Regions from separate parts of the Enterobacter sp. R4-368 genome, predicted to be linked through region 1. Evidence: predicted binding sites of a transcription regulator. Region 1 holds the regulator's gene; the other holds the start of a gene.
What was found. Region 1 encodes Fur, which represses iron uptake genes when iron is present. Its sites were predicted from a motif close to ATAATAATGAGAACNACTATCAA; they were not measured.

Region 1 (8,077 bases):
ACACGGCGTTGACTGCGCGAAACTCGGCGCCGATTGGGCTTCCTGCAACAAAGCGGTGATCACACTGACCAATAATGGCGACGCGGTAACCGACAAAGCGTGGGCCATCTATTTTCACAGCATTCGCCCGGTGCTGGAGGTAGCAAACGAGCAGTTCAAAGTAACCCACATTATGGGCGACCTGCATAAGCTGGAACCTACCGACAAATTCACCGGTTTCCCGGCCAGGCAGGCGATAGAGATCCCGATTATCAATGAATACTGGCAGCTGTTTATCACCGATGTGTTGCCGCGCTGGTACGTCACCGCCGACGGCGCGACGGCGAAAGTCATTGCCAATACGGACACGGAAGATTTATCCCGCTTCGTTACACCGCTTGATAATCAGTGGAAACGCACGCCGGACGACAAAAATATCCTGATGACTGCCGAGGCGCGCTTTGAGAAAAATAGTGATGTGAAAACGCTAAACCTCGCATCGCTACGTGGTCAGATTGTGCCAACACCGCAGCACGTTAACATCCACGGGCAGGATGTCGACCTGAGTAAGGGCGTGAAACTGGATCTCTCAGCTCTGAGTGCCGATGCACAGGATGCAGTGAAATCGCGTTTTGCATTGCTGGGGGTGAAAGAGGGCAGTTATCCGCTGCGGACTGAAATTGCCAGCAACGTCTTTAGCGGCGATGAGGCGGTTTCTGGCGCGTACCGTCTGCACATTGGCACGAAGGAAACCGTGGTGACCGGCTACGATCAGGCGGGCGTGTTCTACGGTTTGCAATCGCTGCTGTCGCTCGTTCCTGTTACGGGCGAGATGAAGATTGCCGCGCTTGAAGCGAAAGATGCGCCGCGTTTTGACTACCGCGGCATTCAGTTGGATGTCGGTCGCAACTTCCACAGTAAAGCGGCGGTGCTGCGTCTGTTGGATCAGATGTCGGCGTACAAACTCAACAAATTCCATTTCCATCTTACGGATGATGAAGGCTGGCGTATTGAGATCCCCGGCTTGCCGGAACTGACCGATATCGGCAGCAAACGTTGTCATGATTTGAGTGAGAAAACGTGCCTGTTGCCACAGCTGGGCTCCGGGCCGGATAGTAACAACAACGGCAGCGGCCACTTTAGCCGTGCGGATTACATCGAGATCCTCAAATACGCCAAAGCGCGACAGATTGAGGTGATCCCGGAAATCGATATGCCAGCTCATGCGCGTGCAGCGGTGATCGCGATGGAAGCGCGTTACGATCGCCTGATGAAAGCGGGCAAAGAGAAAGAGGCGAATCAATATCGTCTGCTGGATCCGACAGACACCTCGAACACCACCGGTGTGCAGTTCTATAACCGTACCGGCTATCTCAATCCGTGCCTTGATTCGTCGCGTAACTTTGTGGACAAAGTGATTGGCGAAATCCAGCAAATGCATAAAGAAGCCGGGCTGCCGCTGAATACCTGGCATTTTGGCGGTGACGAAGCGAAAAATATCTATCTGGGTACAGGCTATACGGATCAGAAAAAACCGGAAGCGGGCAAAGGCATTATCGATCAGAGCAATCAGGATAAGCCATGGGCGAAATCGCAAGCCTGCCAGGCGATGATCAAAGAGGGCAAAGTTGCCGATGTTGAACATCTCTCCAGCTATTTCGGCGTGGAAGTCAGCAAGCTGGTGAAAGCACACGGCATTGATACTATGCAGGCGTGGCAGGACGGTTTGAAAGATGCCAAAGACGCGTCGGTGTTCGCCACCGATCATGTCAATGTTAACTTCTGGGATACGCTCTACTGGGGCGGTTTTGACTCGGTGAATGACTGGGCGAATAAAGGTTTCCGTGTTGTCGTCTCCAATCCTGATTACGTGTATCTCGACTTCCCGAATGAGGTCAACCCGGCGGAAAGCGGCTATTACTGGGGCACGCGTTTTAGCGATGAACGTAAGATTTTCAGCTTCGCCCCGGACAACATGCCGCAGAACGCGGAAACCACGCTCGATCGCGATGGCAACCCGTTTAGCGCGAAGTCCGATAAACCGTGGCCGGGCGCGTATGGCCTTTCCGCGCAGCTGTGGAGCGAAGTGGTGCGCACCGATAAGCAGATGGAGTACATGATCTATCCACGTATGGTTTCGGTGGCTGAACGCGCATGGCATCGTGCGGGCTGGGAGCAGGATTACAAAGCCGGACGTGAATACAAAGGCGGCGTGACACATATGGTGGATGTGAAAGCGCTGGAACGTGACTGGCAACGCTTTGCGAACCTGTTAGGTCATCGCGAACTGGCGAAACTGGATAAGGCTGGGGTTCATTACCGCCTGCCAGTACCGGGCGCGCGCGTGGTCGGTGGAAAACTTGAAGCCAATACCAGCTTCCCTGGCATGGTGGTTGAGTTCTCAACCGACGGCGGCAAAAACTGGCAGCGCTACGACGATAAAGCGCGTCCGCAGGTGAGCGGGGAAGTGCAGGTGCGCACCGCCAGCCCGGACGGTAAACGCTTTAGCCGTGTCGATAGCGTAAAAGCGTAATGTGATGCAGCGATTAAACCCAGCGGCGCGAGCTTGCCGGGTTTTTTCTTTTATTGCCAATGTTGCAGGCAAAAAAAAGCCAACCGTCAGGCTGGCTTTTTAGGTTTCAAAAGCAGTTATTTCGCGTCGTGCGCGTGTTCATCTTCGCGGCAGTCACCTTCGGCGCAGTGGCCGTAAAGGTAAAGACTGTGGTTAGTCAGGCGAATGCCGTGTTTCGCGGCAATTTCACGCTGACGCGCTTCAATGGAGTCATCACTAAATTCAATCACCTTGCCGCAATCGAGGCAGATCAGGTGATCGTGGTGATGTTGCTGAGTCAGTTCAAAAACGGACTTGCCGCCTTCGAAGTTATGACGGGTCACAATCCCGGCGTCGTCGAACTGGTTCAGTACACGGTAAACCGTTGCCAGCCCGATCTCTTCGCCCATGTCGATCAGTCGTTTGTATAAATCTTCCGCACTGACATGATGGTTATCCGGTTCCTGAAGCACTTCAAGGATTTTTAACCGAGGAAGCGTGACTTTCAGGCCGGCCTTCTTTAATGCGGTATTGTTGTCAGTCATGCGGAATCTGTCCTGTTGCTATACGATTCACTTCCTTAGCGGAAGTTATAAGGAATGCACCTGGGGTAATGCGTCTCATTATAGAACTGCCATGGCTGGATGAAAACTGCAAGCCCTCAAGTAAAGTAAGCTTATAAAACGTGGTGTCGCCAGCAAAGTCCTTTGCGACGGCACCCAGTTTAGCAGGGCTCATTGTACAGCGATGGAGAAAAAAGTTAAAAATTTGTAGCAATTATTTCCATTGCTTTTATCTATTAATACGGCGTAACCCACAGATTACGCCGTAGAAAATCAGGCGTTAATGATATCGTCCAGGTGCAGCTCTTCACGAACCTGTTTTACCCATTTCTGTACGCGTTCTGCGGTCATCTCGGGTTGACGGTCTTCGTCAATCGCCAGGCCAACGAAGTGGTCGTCATCCGCGAGACCTTTAGAGGCTTCAAAATGGTAGCCCGCGGTCGGCCAGTGGCCAACGATGGTCGCGCCGCGCGGTTCGATGATATCGCGAATGGTGCCCAGCGCATCGCAGAAGTATTCCGCGTAATCTTCCTGGTCGCCACAGCCGAACAGCGCAACTAATTTACCGTTAAAGTCGATCTCTTCCAGCGTCGGGAAAAAGTCATCCCAGTCGCACTGCGCTTCACCATAGTACCAGGTAGGAATGCCGAGCAACAGAATGTCATACCCTTCGATATCTTCTTTGCTGCTCTTGGCAATGTCATGTACGTCGGCAACGTCTTTACCAAGCTGACTCTGAATCATTTTCGCGATGTTTTCGGTGTTACCGGTGTCGCTGCCGAAGAAAATGCCTGTAATTGCCATGAGTAAAATAACCTCTTGAAACTTAATGAGTATGGTGGTGGCGCTACGCCCACAGATAAGGGCAATCATAGCAGAACAGGGAAGCACGCGGAAACTGCTATCGCGTCGGACTGCACTGTATGACACATGAAAGTGTTATTTCGATGATGTTTCGGAGGATTCGCTAGCCGCGCAATGCTTTCAGCTGCGCCAGCAGCATCTCTTCGATAAGCTCGCTGCGGCTCATATCTCGCGCTTCTGCCAGCTCGTTTAACGCATCGACGGCTTCCACGTTGAGTTTTAATTCGACACGCTTAAGCCCACGAACTTTATCGCGTTTTAGCTGATTGCGTTTATTGATGCGCAACTGTTCATCGCGCGAGAGCGGGTTTGTCTTCGGCCGTCCCGGGCGACGCTCATTCGCGAACAGATCTAGTGTCGTACGGTCCGTTTGTTCTTTAGCCATGGTCTAAACATACTACGGGAAAAACAAGCAATCGGGCGGCGCGCCCGGGCTGAATAGCGCGCCATCATACATCAGCACAACGGACACGCCAACGACCGGGCGCGTTGAAACGACCAGTCGCCGCCTTTTTAATCAATTTGTCTTTTCAGCGAGATAGCGACGGATAGCGCGCAAAACCGCATCGGGTTTCTCGGCATGTACCCAATGACCTGCACCTGCAATCACATGTGCTCGCGCCTGCGGGAACTGCGCCAGCAGCGCGTCACGGTAGGCTTCAGTGACGTAAGGGGAGTTTCCCCCGCGAACAAACAGGGCCGGTTTATGCCATGCAGGAATCGTTTCCCAGCCGACAATATGCGGGTATTGATCCCATAACACCGGCACATTGAAACGCCATGCGCCGTCGACAAAGGATTTCAGCAGGAACTGAATGACACCTTCTTCATTTATATGTTCGCGCATCAGGGCAGCGGCTTGCTGGCGAGTGGATGCCCCGGCATCGCTCACCGCATTGATGGCGGCAAAAATTTCGTCATGGCGTCGCACCTGGTAATCCACTGGTGCAATATCAATCGCCACCAGTTGATCAATACGCTCCGGCGCAAGCGCTGTTAACGCCATCACCGCTTTACCACCCATGGAGTGGCCAATAAAGGTCGCTTTATCAAGCTGATGGGCATCCAGCGTATCCAGCAGATCCTGCGCCATGGCCGGGTAGTTCATTTCTGAAGCGCGTTCTGAAAGACCGTGGTTACGCATATCCACTTGCAACACATCATGATCCTGAACCAGCTCACGGGCGAGCACGCCAAGGTTATCGAGGCTACCAAAAAGACCGTGGACAAGGACGATCGGAGAATTGTTGTGCGGATGTTGCGCAGTTTGCGCGCGCGTATTCAATTTCATGGCAAAGTTCTTTTTTTCACTCATTCGGGTTAGGTTATTATGTTGAACATTCTGCCGCCCGGCCGCAAGGTTAAGAATTACTCTTAGTTTTGCCGCCATCCTGGTTTGACGCTATCCGCTGTTGAGATTTCACTTTATAATCCCAACACTTGTATTCAGATAAGATATCGCACTGGATTAAGATGAAAACGATCGAAGTTGATGATGAGCTCTACAGTTATATTGCCAGCCACACGAAGCACATTGGCGAGAGCGCATCCGACATTTTACGGCGTATGTTAAAATTTTCCGCCGTACCTCAATCATCACAGCCTGCCGCTTCCCTCGCGCCGGTAAAAGAGACGCGTACTGTCAGCACCGTTGAAGGGAGTAAACCGGCCAACACCGCCAAAGACAAAGTCCGTGCCGTTCGCGAGCTGCTTCTGTCTGATGAATATGCCGAGCAGAAAAAGGCGGTCAATCGTTTCCTGCTGGTGCTGTCTACACTCTACTTACTGGATGAAAAAGGGTTTACGGAATCCACTGAGTCTCTGCATGGGCGCACCCGCGTATACTTTGCCGCGAACGAGCAAACGCTTTTGCAAAACGGCAATCAAACCAAGCCGAAACAGGTGCCGAACACCCCTTACTGGGTCATCACTAATACCAATACGGGTCGTAAATGCAGCATGATCGAGCACATCATGCAATCAATGCAGTTCCCCGCGGAATTGATTGAAAAAGTTTGCGGCACAATTTAATCCTTGCATTGAAAGGACCAGGCAATGGCTAACCATCCGCGTGCGGGTCAACCTGCACAACAGGGCGATTTAATCAACGTCGCGCAGCTTACTGCGCAGTATTACGTGCTGAAACCGGAAGTCGGAAATTCAGAACATGCGGTGAAGTTCGGAACCTCCGGCCACCGTGGCAGCGCAGGTCGCCACAGCTTCAACGAGCAGCATATCCTTGCCATCGCTCAGGCTATCGCCGAAGAGCGTGCGAAAAACGGTATTACCGGCCCGTGCTATGTGGGTAAAGATACCCACGCGCTGTCTGAACCGGCGTTTATCTCTGTGCTGGAAGTGCTGGCAGCCAACGGTGTGGACATTATCGTGCAGGAAAATAACGGCTTCACGCCGACGCCTGCCGTCTCAAACGCTATCCTGGTTCACAACAAAAACGGCGGCGCGCAGGCGGACGGTATCGTTATTACGCCGTCGCATAACCCACCGGAAGATGGTGGTATCAAATACAACCCACCCAATGGTGGCCCGGCTGATACCAACGTCACCAAAGTGGTCGAGGATCGCGCTAACGCACTGCTGGCAGATGGCCTGAAAGGCGTAAAACGCATTACGCTTGATGCCGCACTGGCGTCTGGTCATGTGACGGAAAAAGATCTGGTACAGCCGTTTATTGAAGGGCTGGCGGATATCGTCGATATGGCGGCTATCCAGAAAGCGGGCCTGAAACTGGGTGTTGACCCGCTGGGCGGCTCCGGTATCGAGTACTGGAAACGTATTGCTGAGCACTACAAGCTGGATTTGACCATTGTTAACGATCAGGTCGATCAGACGTTCCGCTTCATGCATCTCGATAAAGATGGCGTTATCCGTATGGATTGCTCCTCCGAGTGTGCCATGGCGGGCTTGCTGGCGCTGCGTGACAAGTTCGATCTGGCCTTCGCCAACGATCCGGACTACGACCGTCACGGCATTGTTACTCCGGCTGGTCTGATGAACCCGAACCACTACCTGGCGGTGGCGATCAACTACCTGTTCCAGCACCGTCCGCAGTGGGGCAAAGACGTTGCCGTTGGTAAAACGCTGGTTTCCTCGGCGATGATCGACCGCGTGGTGAATGACCTGGGTCGTAAGCTGGTGGAAGTTCCGGTCGGCTTTAAATGGTTTGTTGATGGTCTGCACGATGGCAGCTTCGGCTTCGGTGGCGAAGAGAGCGCGGGTGCTTCTTTCCTGCGTTTCGACGGCACCCCGTGGTCAACGGATAAAGACGGCATCATCATGTGCCTGCTGGCTGCGGAAATCACCGCCGTCACCGGGAAAAACCCGCAGCAGCACTACGATGAGCTGGCAGAACGTTTCGGTGCGCCGAGCTACAACCGTTTGCAGGCTTCTGCCTCTTCCGCACAGAAAGCGGCACTGTCTAAGCTTTCTCCGGAAATGGTTAGCGCCAGCACCCTCGCAGGCGATCCGATTACCGCGCGTCTTACTGCGGCACCGGGCAACGGCGCATCCATTGGCGGGCTGAAAGTGATGACCGACAACGGCTGGTTCGCCGCGCGTCCGTCAGGCACCGAAGACGCCTACAAAATCTACTGTGAAAGCTTCCTCGGTGCTGAACACCGTAAGCAGATCGAAAAAGAAGCGGTAGAGATTGTCAGCGAAGTGCTGAAAAACGCATAGCTCAACATACCCCCAGGGTAATGAAAAATCTTAATTTGTACGGGAACGTTTAGCGTTCCCGTTTTTTTGTTTTGTTTTTTAAGATGTTACCTCAGTGACTTTCCCCTCCTTTCCTGTGCTTGAGTGGCGAACTTTATTATTTTGCCATTAACTCATTTTGAATCGATCCGCAGATTTCGCGCCTCGATAAAAACGACAGGAGAATGCTTATGTTGACGATTTTTGGAAAAACCCCATCAGTCAAAGTCCTTGATAACCGTGGACTAAATGTCCGCAATATTGCGTACTGCCGGCACCCCGACACCCCGGCAGTTACCAGCGAACGTATAGCCAGGCATGGGTTCAATGCGCGGGGCTTTTTGCAACAGAGTGCAGACCCTCGTTTATATGTTAACGGGGAGGTGAATTTTATCTACATGACCGA
Region 2 (8,077 bases), 1.4 Mb from region 1:
CTGGCTTTCACGTGGTCGATCCAGAACTGACGGATCTCGTCGTTAGCGTGGGAAAGCGTGAAGCCATCGGCGCTCAGCGGGTGCGAGAAGCAGGACGGGTTGAAGTCCAGCCCCAGATTGTTGGCTTTTGCCCACTGCACCCAGTTTTGGAAGTGTTCGGGTTTGATTTCATTTCGCGTGACCGGCGTTTCGGCTTCGTGATAAATCGCATGCAGGTTCAGGCGTTTCGGACCTGGGATCAGGCTCAGCGCTTGTTCCAGATCGGCGCGTAATTCCGTGGCGTTGCGCGCTTTGCCCGGATAATTGCCGGTAGCCTGAATGCCGCCGGTCAGGCTGCCTTCCGGGTTTTCGAAACCGGCAACGTCATCGCCCTGCCAGCAGTGCATGGAAACCGGCAGCCTGTCGAGCTGGCGCAGCGCCTCCTCGACATCAATCCCCACAGCGGCGAAACGCTGTTTAGCAATGTCCCAGGCTTGTTCAAGTTGAGTGGTCATGCGCAAAGCTCCTTTGTCTGTCGTTTTTGCTGAAAGCGCGCGACATAGCGGGCGATTTCATTATCAGGATTAGGGGTAAACGTAATCAGTGAGTGGTTAGCTGTGACCAGCTGGCGAAAGTCATCGACGTTGCTTAACTCATCCAGCGTCATCAGTTGCACGCCAATATTGCCCAGCGTCGAGGCTTCCACCGGCCCGGCGACCACCGGTAGCCCGCAGGCATCGGCGCAGAGCTGGTTCAGTAACTGGTTCTGGCAGCCGCCACCGACGATATGCAGGCGGGTAAACGGCTTACCACGCAGGAAAGCCAGTTCGCTCAGCACATCGGCATACAACAGCGCGAGGCTATCGAAGATGCAGCGCGCCAGTTCGGCGGCGTTTTGCGGTACGGGTTGGCCCGCTTCCCGGCAGGCGGCCTGGATTTCGGCACTCATGTTGTCCGGGTTGATAAAGCGATCGTCGTTCGGGTTAATCACGCAGCGGCAGGTAGGGAGCTGCCCGGTGAGGGCGATTAACGCCGGCAAATCGGTGATGTTTTGCTCTTTCAGCACGCGTTGCAGCAGCCACAACCCCATGATGTTTTTCAGCACCCGGTAACGGCCTTCGGCACCGCCTTCGTTGGTGATATTGGCGGCGAGCGCCTCATCGCTGGTGTGCGGGGTTTTGCTCTCAAAACCCATCAGTGACCAGGTGCCGGAAGAGAGATACGCCGCGTCGGGATTTTCCAGCGGTGCGGCGATAACCGCGCTGGCGGTATCGTGGCTGGCGACAGCGACGACCGGAATGGCATTCCCCTGCGGGCAGATCCAGTTGCCGATAACGTTGCCAGGATGGCTTGGCGTGCCAAACCAGCGAGCCGGAACGCCTGCCCAGTTCAGCAGTGATTCATCCCAGTTATCGGTGTTGATATTGACCAGTTGGGTGGTGGTGGCGTTGGTGTATTCCCAGTTGAGATTGCCGGTCAGGCGGTAGCTGAAGTAATCCGGGATCAGCAGTGCGTGGTCGGCCTGTTCGAGCAGGTGCGGTTGCTGTTCTGCCAGTGCGCGCAACTGGTACAGGGTGTTGAAGGGTAAAAACTGAATGCCGCTGCGGCGATAGATATCGGCTTTGCCGGGGTTTTGCAGCGCGCGGTGCATCACGCCATCGGTGCGATTATCGCGGTAGGCAATCGGCAGCCCGACGCGCTGGCCTTCACGATTAACCAGGATGTAATCGACGCCCCAGGTATCAATGCCGATGCTGTCTGGCTGTATGCCTTCGGCGCACACCTTATTCAGACCGAGGCGGATTTCGGCTTCCAGGCTGTCGATATCCCAGCAATCAAAGCCGTCCACTTTTTGCAGACAGTTTACAAAACGGTGCATTTCGCGAAGCGAAAGCGTGCGGTTCTGGCGGTCGTAGCGCGCCAGCATGACGCGTCCGCTGGAGGCGCCTAAATCAACCGCAACACAATGGCGAAAAGTCATGATCGGGTCCTTCTTAGAGTCATTGCGGACAGTCTAAAAAGGGTGCGGCAGTCGTACCTTCTTGCTACTGACAGTGGCGATTTCGCGCTGGCAAGAAAGCAAAGATGAACGTGAGAGAGTTCACAGTTTCCAGTAATCGCGAGGTTTTCAGCCATTGTGACCCTCACCACATTTCCCGATCTTTCCGGCCGTTTCTTGAAAAAACGGCAGGCTATGCGTAAATCGGCGTCGAAAATTTAAGGTGAGGTGGAAAACCCTTAATTACTATTTTGAGAACATTTCTCAAGACCGGGGCCATCATGACCGTACTGCATAGCGTGGATTTTTTTCCGTCAGGTAAATCACCCGTTGCCATTGAACCGCGATTGCCCCAGGCCGCGTTTCCGGAACATCATCATGATTTTCATGAAATTGTGATTGTTGAACACGGTACGGGGATTCATGTGTTCAATGGTCAGCCGTACACCATCAGCGGCGGCACGGTCTGTTTTGTGCGCGATCATGACCGCCATTTGTATGAACATACCGATAATCTCTGCTTGACCAATGTGCTGTACCGCTCGCCGGATGCGTTCCAGTTCCTTGCCGGGTTGAACCAGTTGCTGCCGCAGGAGCAGGATGGGCATTACCCGTCGCACTGGCGGGTAAGCCAGCACACGCTGGGGCAGGTGCGCGGCATCATTAGCCAGATGGAAGAGATGGGTAGTGAAGTGGCAACGCATGACATTGCCAACCGCGAGATCCTGTTTATGCAGTTGCTGGTGTTATTGCGTAAAAGCAGCCAGCAGGAAGATGCGGGCAACAGCGATGCGCGGCTGAACCAGCTTATGCTGTGGCTGGAAGATCACTTCGCGGAGGACATTTGCTGGGAGTCGCTGGCAGAACAGTTCAGCTTGTCGTTGCGTACGCTGCATCGTCAGCTTAAACAGTCCACCGGCATGACGCCGCAGCGCTATTTAAACCGCCTGCGGTTGATTAAAGCGCGCCATATGTTACGCCACAGCGACGAGAGCGTGACGGATATCGCTTTTCGCTGCGGGTTCGGCGACAGTAACCACTTTTCGACGCTGTTTCGCCGCGAGTTTGACTGGTCACCGCGCGATATCCGCCAGGGGCGCGACACGCTGCTTCAGTAACGAGAAGGTTATCACCGATTTTTAGCCGGGCTTCCGTTAATAATGTCAGGTTGTTCACGGCAGAGGTGGCGTTGTGGCTGGTGAGTTAATTCTTCGTAAAGCAGACTTTTTTCCGCGCGCCGGACAGGCGGTCGTGGTGGCCGATCGCTACCCGCAAAATGTCTTTGCTGAACATACGCATGAGTTCTGCGAACTGGTGATGGTGTGGCGCGGCAATGGGTTGCATGTGCTTAATGACCGGCCTTACCGCATTACGCGCGGCGATCTGTTTTATATCCGCGCCGAAGATTGCCACTCTTACGCCTCGGTTAATGACCTGGTGTTGCAGAACATTATCTACTGCCCGGACCGGCTGACGCTGAATCTCGACTGGGCGGCGCATATTCCGGGGCTTAACGGCGCGCCGTCCAACCCGCACTGGCGCATTGGTAGCAGCGGCATGGCGCAGGCGCGGCAGGTGATTACGCAACTGGAACATGAGAGCGCGAAGGACGATCCGCTGGCCAATCTGATGGCGGAAACCCTGTTTGCTCAACTGGTGATGACCCTAAAACGCCACCGTTTCGCCACCGATAACCTTGCCGCGACCCACAGCGAAACGCTGCTGGATAAGCTCATCACCGCGCTTTCCGGCAGCCTGAATCGCAGCTTTGTACTGGAGCATTTTTGTGAACAGGAACAGTGCAGCGAGCGGGCGCTGCGCCAGCAGTTTCGTACTCAAACCGGGATGACCATCAACCACTATTTGCGCCAGTTGCGCATTTGCCACGCCCAATTTTTGTTGCAGCACTCCGAGCAGATGATCAGTGAAATCGCCATGCAGTGTGGCTTTGAGGACAGTAACTACTTTTCGGTGGTATTTAGCCGTGAGGTAGGGATGACGCCAGGTCAGTGGCGTCATCGTAGCCGGGTTGCTGCCTGATTAGCTCGCCATGCCGAGGCCGACGATATTGGCCGCGACAATGATCACCACGCAGCCGAGACTCAGCACACTCACCGGTTGCCGTCCGGCATTCTTCCACTCTTTCAGCACCAGACCGACCAGCCCGCCGCACAGCACATAGAAGCTCATATGCAGCATCCAGCTAATGTAGTCATACTGCCCCGGAATGCTGGCGTGACCCCAGGCGTAGAAGAAGAATTGCAGATACCACATCAGGCCACCCAGTGCCGAAAGCAGGATATTGCTGATAAGCAGCCCTTTTGCCAGCGAGAAGTCGGCTTTTAGCGACAGATCTTTCACTTTTGCCAGCCGGATAAAGCAGAAGCTCAGGTTCACCAGCGCACCACCGCCCATGATCACCACGTAGCTTGGCAATGCGGTATAGAGCGGATCGATACCCAGCGCGGCAGCGGCGTCGTGCATCGGTTTGGCGGCGTTCATCGCAAAAGACATCCCGGCAGAGAACACGCCGCACATCACTGCCAGCGCTAACCCTTTTTTCAGGTTGAACTCTTCGGCTTTGATGCCCATTTTGCGCTCTTTCAACTGACCGGCGCGGGTAACAATGCCAACACCAATCAGCGCCACCAGCACACCCAGCAAGGTCATTCGCCCGCCTTCGGTGTTGATCAGCACATCGAAGTGGCCGTTGAGGATTGGCGTCATCAATGTTCCGACAATCAGCGTAATACCAATGGCGATGCCAATACCCATCGACATGCCTAAGTAGCGCATAGTCAGGCCATAGTTGATGTTACCGATGCCCCACATTGCGCCGAAAAGAAACACCGGCAGCAGCGTTGAGGTGCTAAACGAACTGAAATAAGCCCAAAAATCAGGCAATAACAGCGCGCTGATAGTCCAGGGAAGGATCAACCACGAGACGATGCCGCCGATTGACCACATCGTTTCCCAGGACCACTTTCTTACCTTTTTAAACGGGGCATAGAAACAGGCTGCACTGGCCGCACCTATCAAATGCCAAAAAATACCCATCGTAATCGCGTTACTCATTTCACAATCCTCTTTGTTTTTATCGCCGGGATACGAGCAGCCGACCCGATGAGTGTAAAAATCGGTCAGAAGATTAACCTTGAGGCGTTTGCCGCGTTGCGTTGCAGGCTGGCAATGAGCACGTGATGAGGGTGAGCGGCTTCACAATTTCAATAACATAACCAAAAGTTATAACCTTATTAAAACTACGGCATTGATAAACATTTTCAATATCATTTAATTAACTATAATGAACCAACTGCTTACGCGGCGTTAACACAATAGCCGCTTACCCTTAATGGAGATGAATATGAGCTATACACTGCCCGCTCTGCCGTATGCATACGATGCCCTCGAACCGCATTTCGACAAGCAGACGATGGAAATCCATCACACTAAACATCACCAGACTTACGTGAACAACGCAAACGCCGCGCTGGAAAGCCTGCCGGAGTTCGCGAGCCTGCCGGTTGAAGAGCTGATCACCAAACTGGACCAGCTGCCAGCCGACAAAAAAACCGTACTGCGTAACAACGCAGGCGGCCACGCTAACCACAGCCTGTTCTGGAAAGGCCTGAAAAAAGGCACCACCTTGCAGGGCGATCTGAAAGCCGCTATCGAGCGTGATTTCGGTTCCGTGGACAATTTCAAAGCGGAATTCGAAAAAGCAGCGGCGACTCGCTTTGGTTCCGGCTGGGCATGGCTGGTGCTGAAAGGCGACAAACTGGCTGTGGTTTCTACCGCTAACCAGGATTCCCCGCTGATGGGTGAAGCGATCTCTGGCGCGTCCGGTTTCCCGATTCTGGGCCTGGATGTGTGGGAACACGCTTACTACCTGAAATTCCAGAACCGCCGCCCGGACTACATTAAAGAGTTCTGGAACGTGGTGAACTGGGACGAAGCTGCTGCGCGTTTCGCTGCGAAAAAATAAGCCGCTTTCGTCCACGCCGTAGTGCGTGATTCGAAGCCCCGCCAGGCGTTGCCGGTGGGGCTTTTTTATTCCTTTTTGGCTGCCAGAAATCAAAAGGAACGCTGATCCTAAAATAATGAAATAATGTTTTGTTATGGTTGTTTGATCACTTTTCTCGCATCAATCCGGGTCTACCCTCTCTTCATCCGCGCGGCTGTTGTTCCGTTCAACCGGAGTGCCTGCGCCATAAAAATCGAACGGTTTTTACAGGTGAAGATATGCAAATCAAGCGTGCAATAGAGAAAATCCCTGGCGGGATGATGTTGGTTCCATTGTTCATCGGTGCTCTGTGCCACACTTTTGCGCCCGGCGCAGGGAAATACTTCGGTTCATTCACTAACGGCATGATTACCGGCACGGTGCCGATCCTTGCGGTGTGGTTTTTTTGCATGGGCGCGTCGATCAAACTGAGCGCGACCGGTACGGTGCTGCGTAAATCCGGCACGCTGGTGGTGACGAAAATCGTGATCGCCTGGGTGGTGGCGGCTATCGCGTCGCGGTTGATTCCGGAACATGGCGTGGAAGCGGGTTTTTTTGCCGGCTTATCGACGCTGGCGCTGGTGGCATCGATGGATATGACCAACGGCGGGTTGTACGCCTCCATCATGCAGCAGTACGGCACCAAAGAGGAGGCCGGGGCATTTGTGCTGATGTCGCTGGAATCCGGCCCATTGATGACGATGATTATTCTCGGCACAGCCGGTATCGCTTCTTTTGAACCGCATGTGTTTGTTGGTGCGGTGCTGCCATTCCTCGTGGGGTTTGCGCTGGGTAATCTCGACCCGGAACTGCGCGAGTTCTTCAGCAAGGCGGTGCAGACGTTGATTCCGTTCTTCGCTTTCGCGCTTGGCAACACCATCGATTTAAGCGTGATTGCGCAAACCGGGCTGCTGGGGATTTTGCTGGGCGTCGCGGTGATTGTGATCACCGGGATCCCGCTGATTATTGCCGACAAACTGATTGGCGGCGGTGACGGAACAGCGGGTCTGGCGGCTTCCAGTTCGGCTGGTGCTGCGGTGGCAACGCCGGTGCTGATTGCTGAAATGGTGCCGGACTTCAAAGCGATGGCGCCAGCGGCGACGGCGCTGGTGGCGACATCGGTGATCGTTACCTCGATCCTGGTGCCGATTTTGACGTCTGTCTGGTCACGAAAAGTGAAAGGGGCGGAAGCGGACATGTCGCTACGCAACACCGTGAAATAACGAAATGAGGCCGACCTTTACAGGTCGGCTTTTGCATTAGCGGATAGCAAAAACGGTGTCGATAATGTTGCACTGATCTTCAGTGAGGGCACCGCCGAAGTTACGGGCGACGGGGGTGCAGTAACCAAACTTGCGCGCTACCACGGTTTTGATGGTGGTAACAAAATCGTCGCCGATGCTGTAGATGGCCATAAATTTGCCGATCTCTTGCTGCACCTGATGCAGCGTTGCCAAATCACTTTGTCGCCACGCCTCCCGCGCTTTAACAAACAGCTCCGGCATCACGTTGTTTAAGCCTGAAATCACGCCAGCGCCGCCCGCCAGCAAAGTAGGAATGAAATACTCGTCGTAACCGCACAACACTGCGAAATCATCGCGCACGTTTTTGGTTGCCAGAATCATATTGCGGGTGTGCGACTGGCAATCAACGGTGTCTTTAATGCCGGCAAAATCGGGGAATTCGGCGGCCAGCGCCGCGACCAGCTCGGGTGTTAAATCACAGCCGGTGCGCGCCGGGAAGTTATAGGCAAACCATTTGCCGCTGATCGCTTTGCCCAGCGCGCGAAAGTAGCTTAAAAGCTGGTTGCTGGTTTGCCCATAGTAATAAGGCGGCAGCACCATCACGGCTTCATAGCCGGTGCGGTAGGCTTCATCAGCCATCCACAGGATGTCGTTAAAACAGGTGGAAGAGACGTTAGCCACCATCGAAATGGGCGACATTCCGCGCGCTTCACGAATCAACATTATTCGTTCATCCAGTGTGAAAGAGGCGAACTCGCCGATACTGCCCATTAGCAATACCACGTCGATTTTCGCCGCCGTCAGGCGGGTAAGATGCTGTTTTAATCCATTGAGATCGATGTTGCTTTCACT

Region 2: the regulator Fur is predicted to act here: its motif matches at 5,247-5,269, upstream of sodA (superoxide dismutase [Mn]).

What each region holds. Positions count from the first base shown of each region.
Region 1 covers NC_021500.1:4,495,688-4,503,764, forward strand. The annotation lists gene H650_RS20975 (beta-N-acetylhexosaminidase) at 1-2,512, shown strand, start outside; gene fur (ferric iron uptake transcriptional regulator) at 2,629-3,075, opposite strand; gene fldA (flavodoxin FldA) at 3,367-3,897, opposite strand; gene ybfE (LexA regulated protein) at 4,061-4,342, opposite strand; gene ybfF (esterase) at 4,475-5,248, opposite strand; gene seqA (replication initiation negative regulator SeqA) at 5,431-5,988, shown strand; gene pgm (phosphoglucomutase (alpha-D-glucose-1,6-bisphosphate-dependent)) at 6,013-7,653, shown strand; gene H650_RS21010 (RHS repeat protein) at 7,863-8,077, shown strand, end outside.
Region 2 covers NC_021500.1:3,086,073-3,094,149, forward strand. The annotation lists gene rhaA (L-rhamnose isomerase) at 1-494, opposite strand, end outside; gene rhaB (rhamnulokinase) at 491-1,960, opposite strand; gene rhaS (HTH-type transcriptional activator RhaS) at 2,260-3,096, shown strand; gene rhaR (HTH-type transcriptional activator RhaR) at 3,170-4,018, shown strand; gene rhaT (L-rhamnose/proton symporter RhaT) at 4,019-5,053, opposite strand; gene sodA (superoxide dismutase [Mn]) at 5,343-5,963, shown strand; gene kdgT (2-keto-3-deoxygluconate transporter) at 6,221-7,204, shown strand; gene H650_RS14555 (dihydrodipicolinate synthase family protein) at 7,241-8,077, opposite strand, start outside.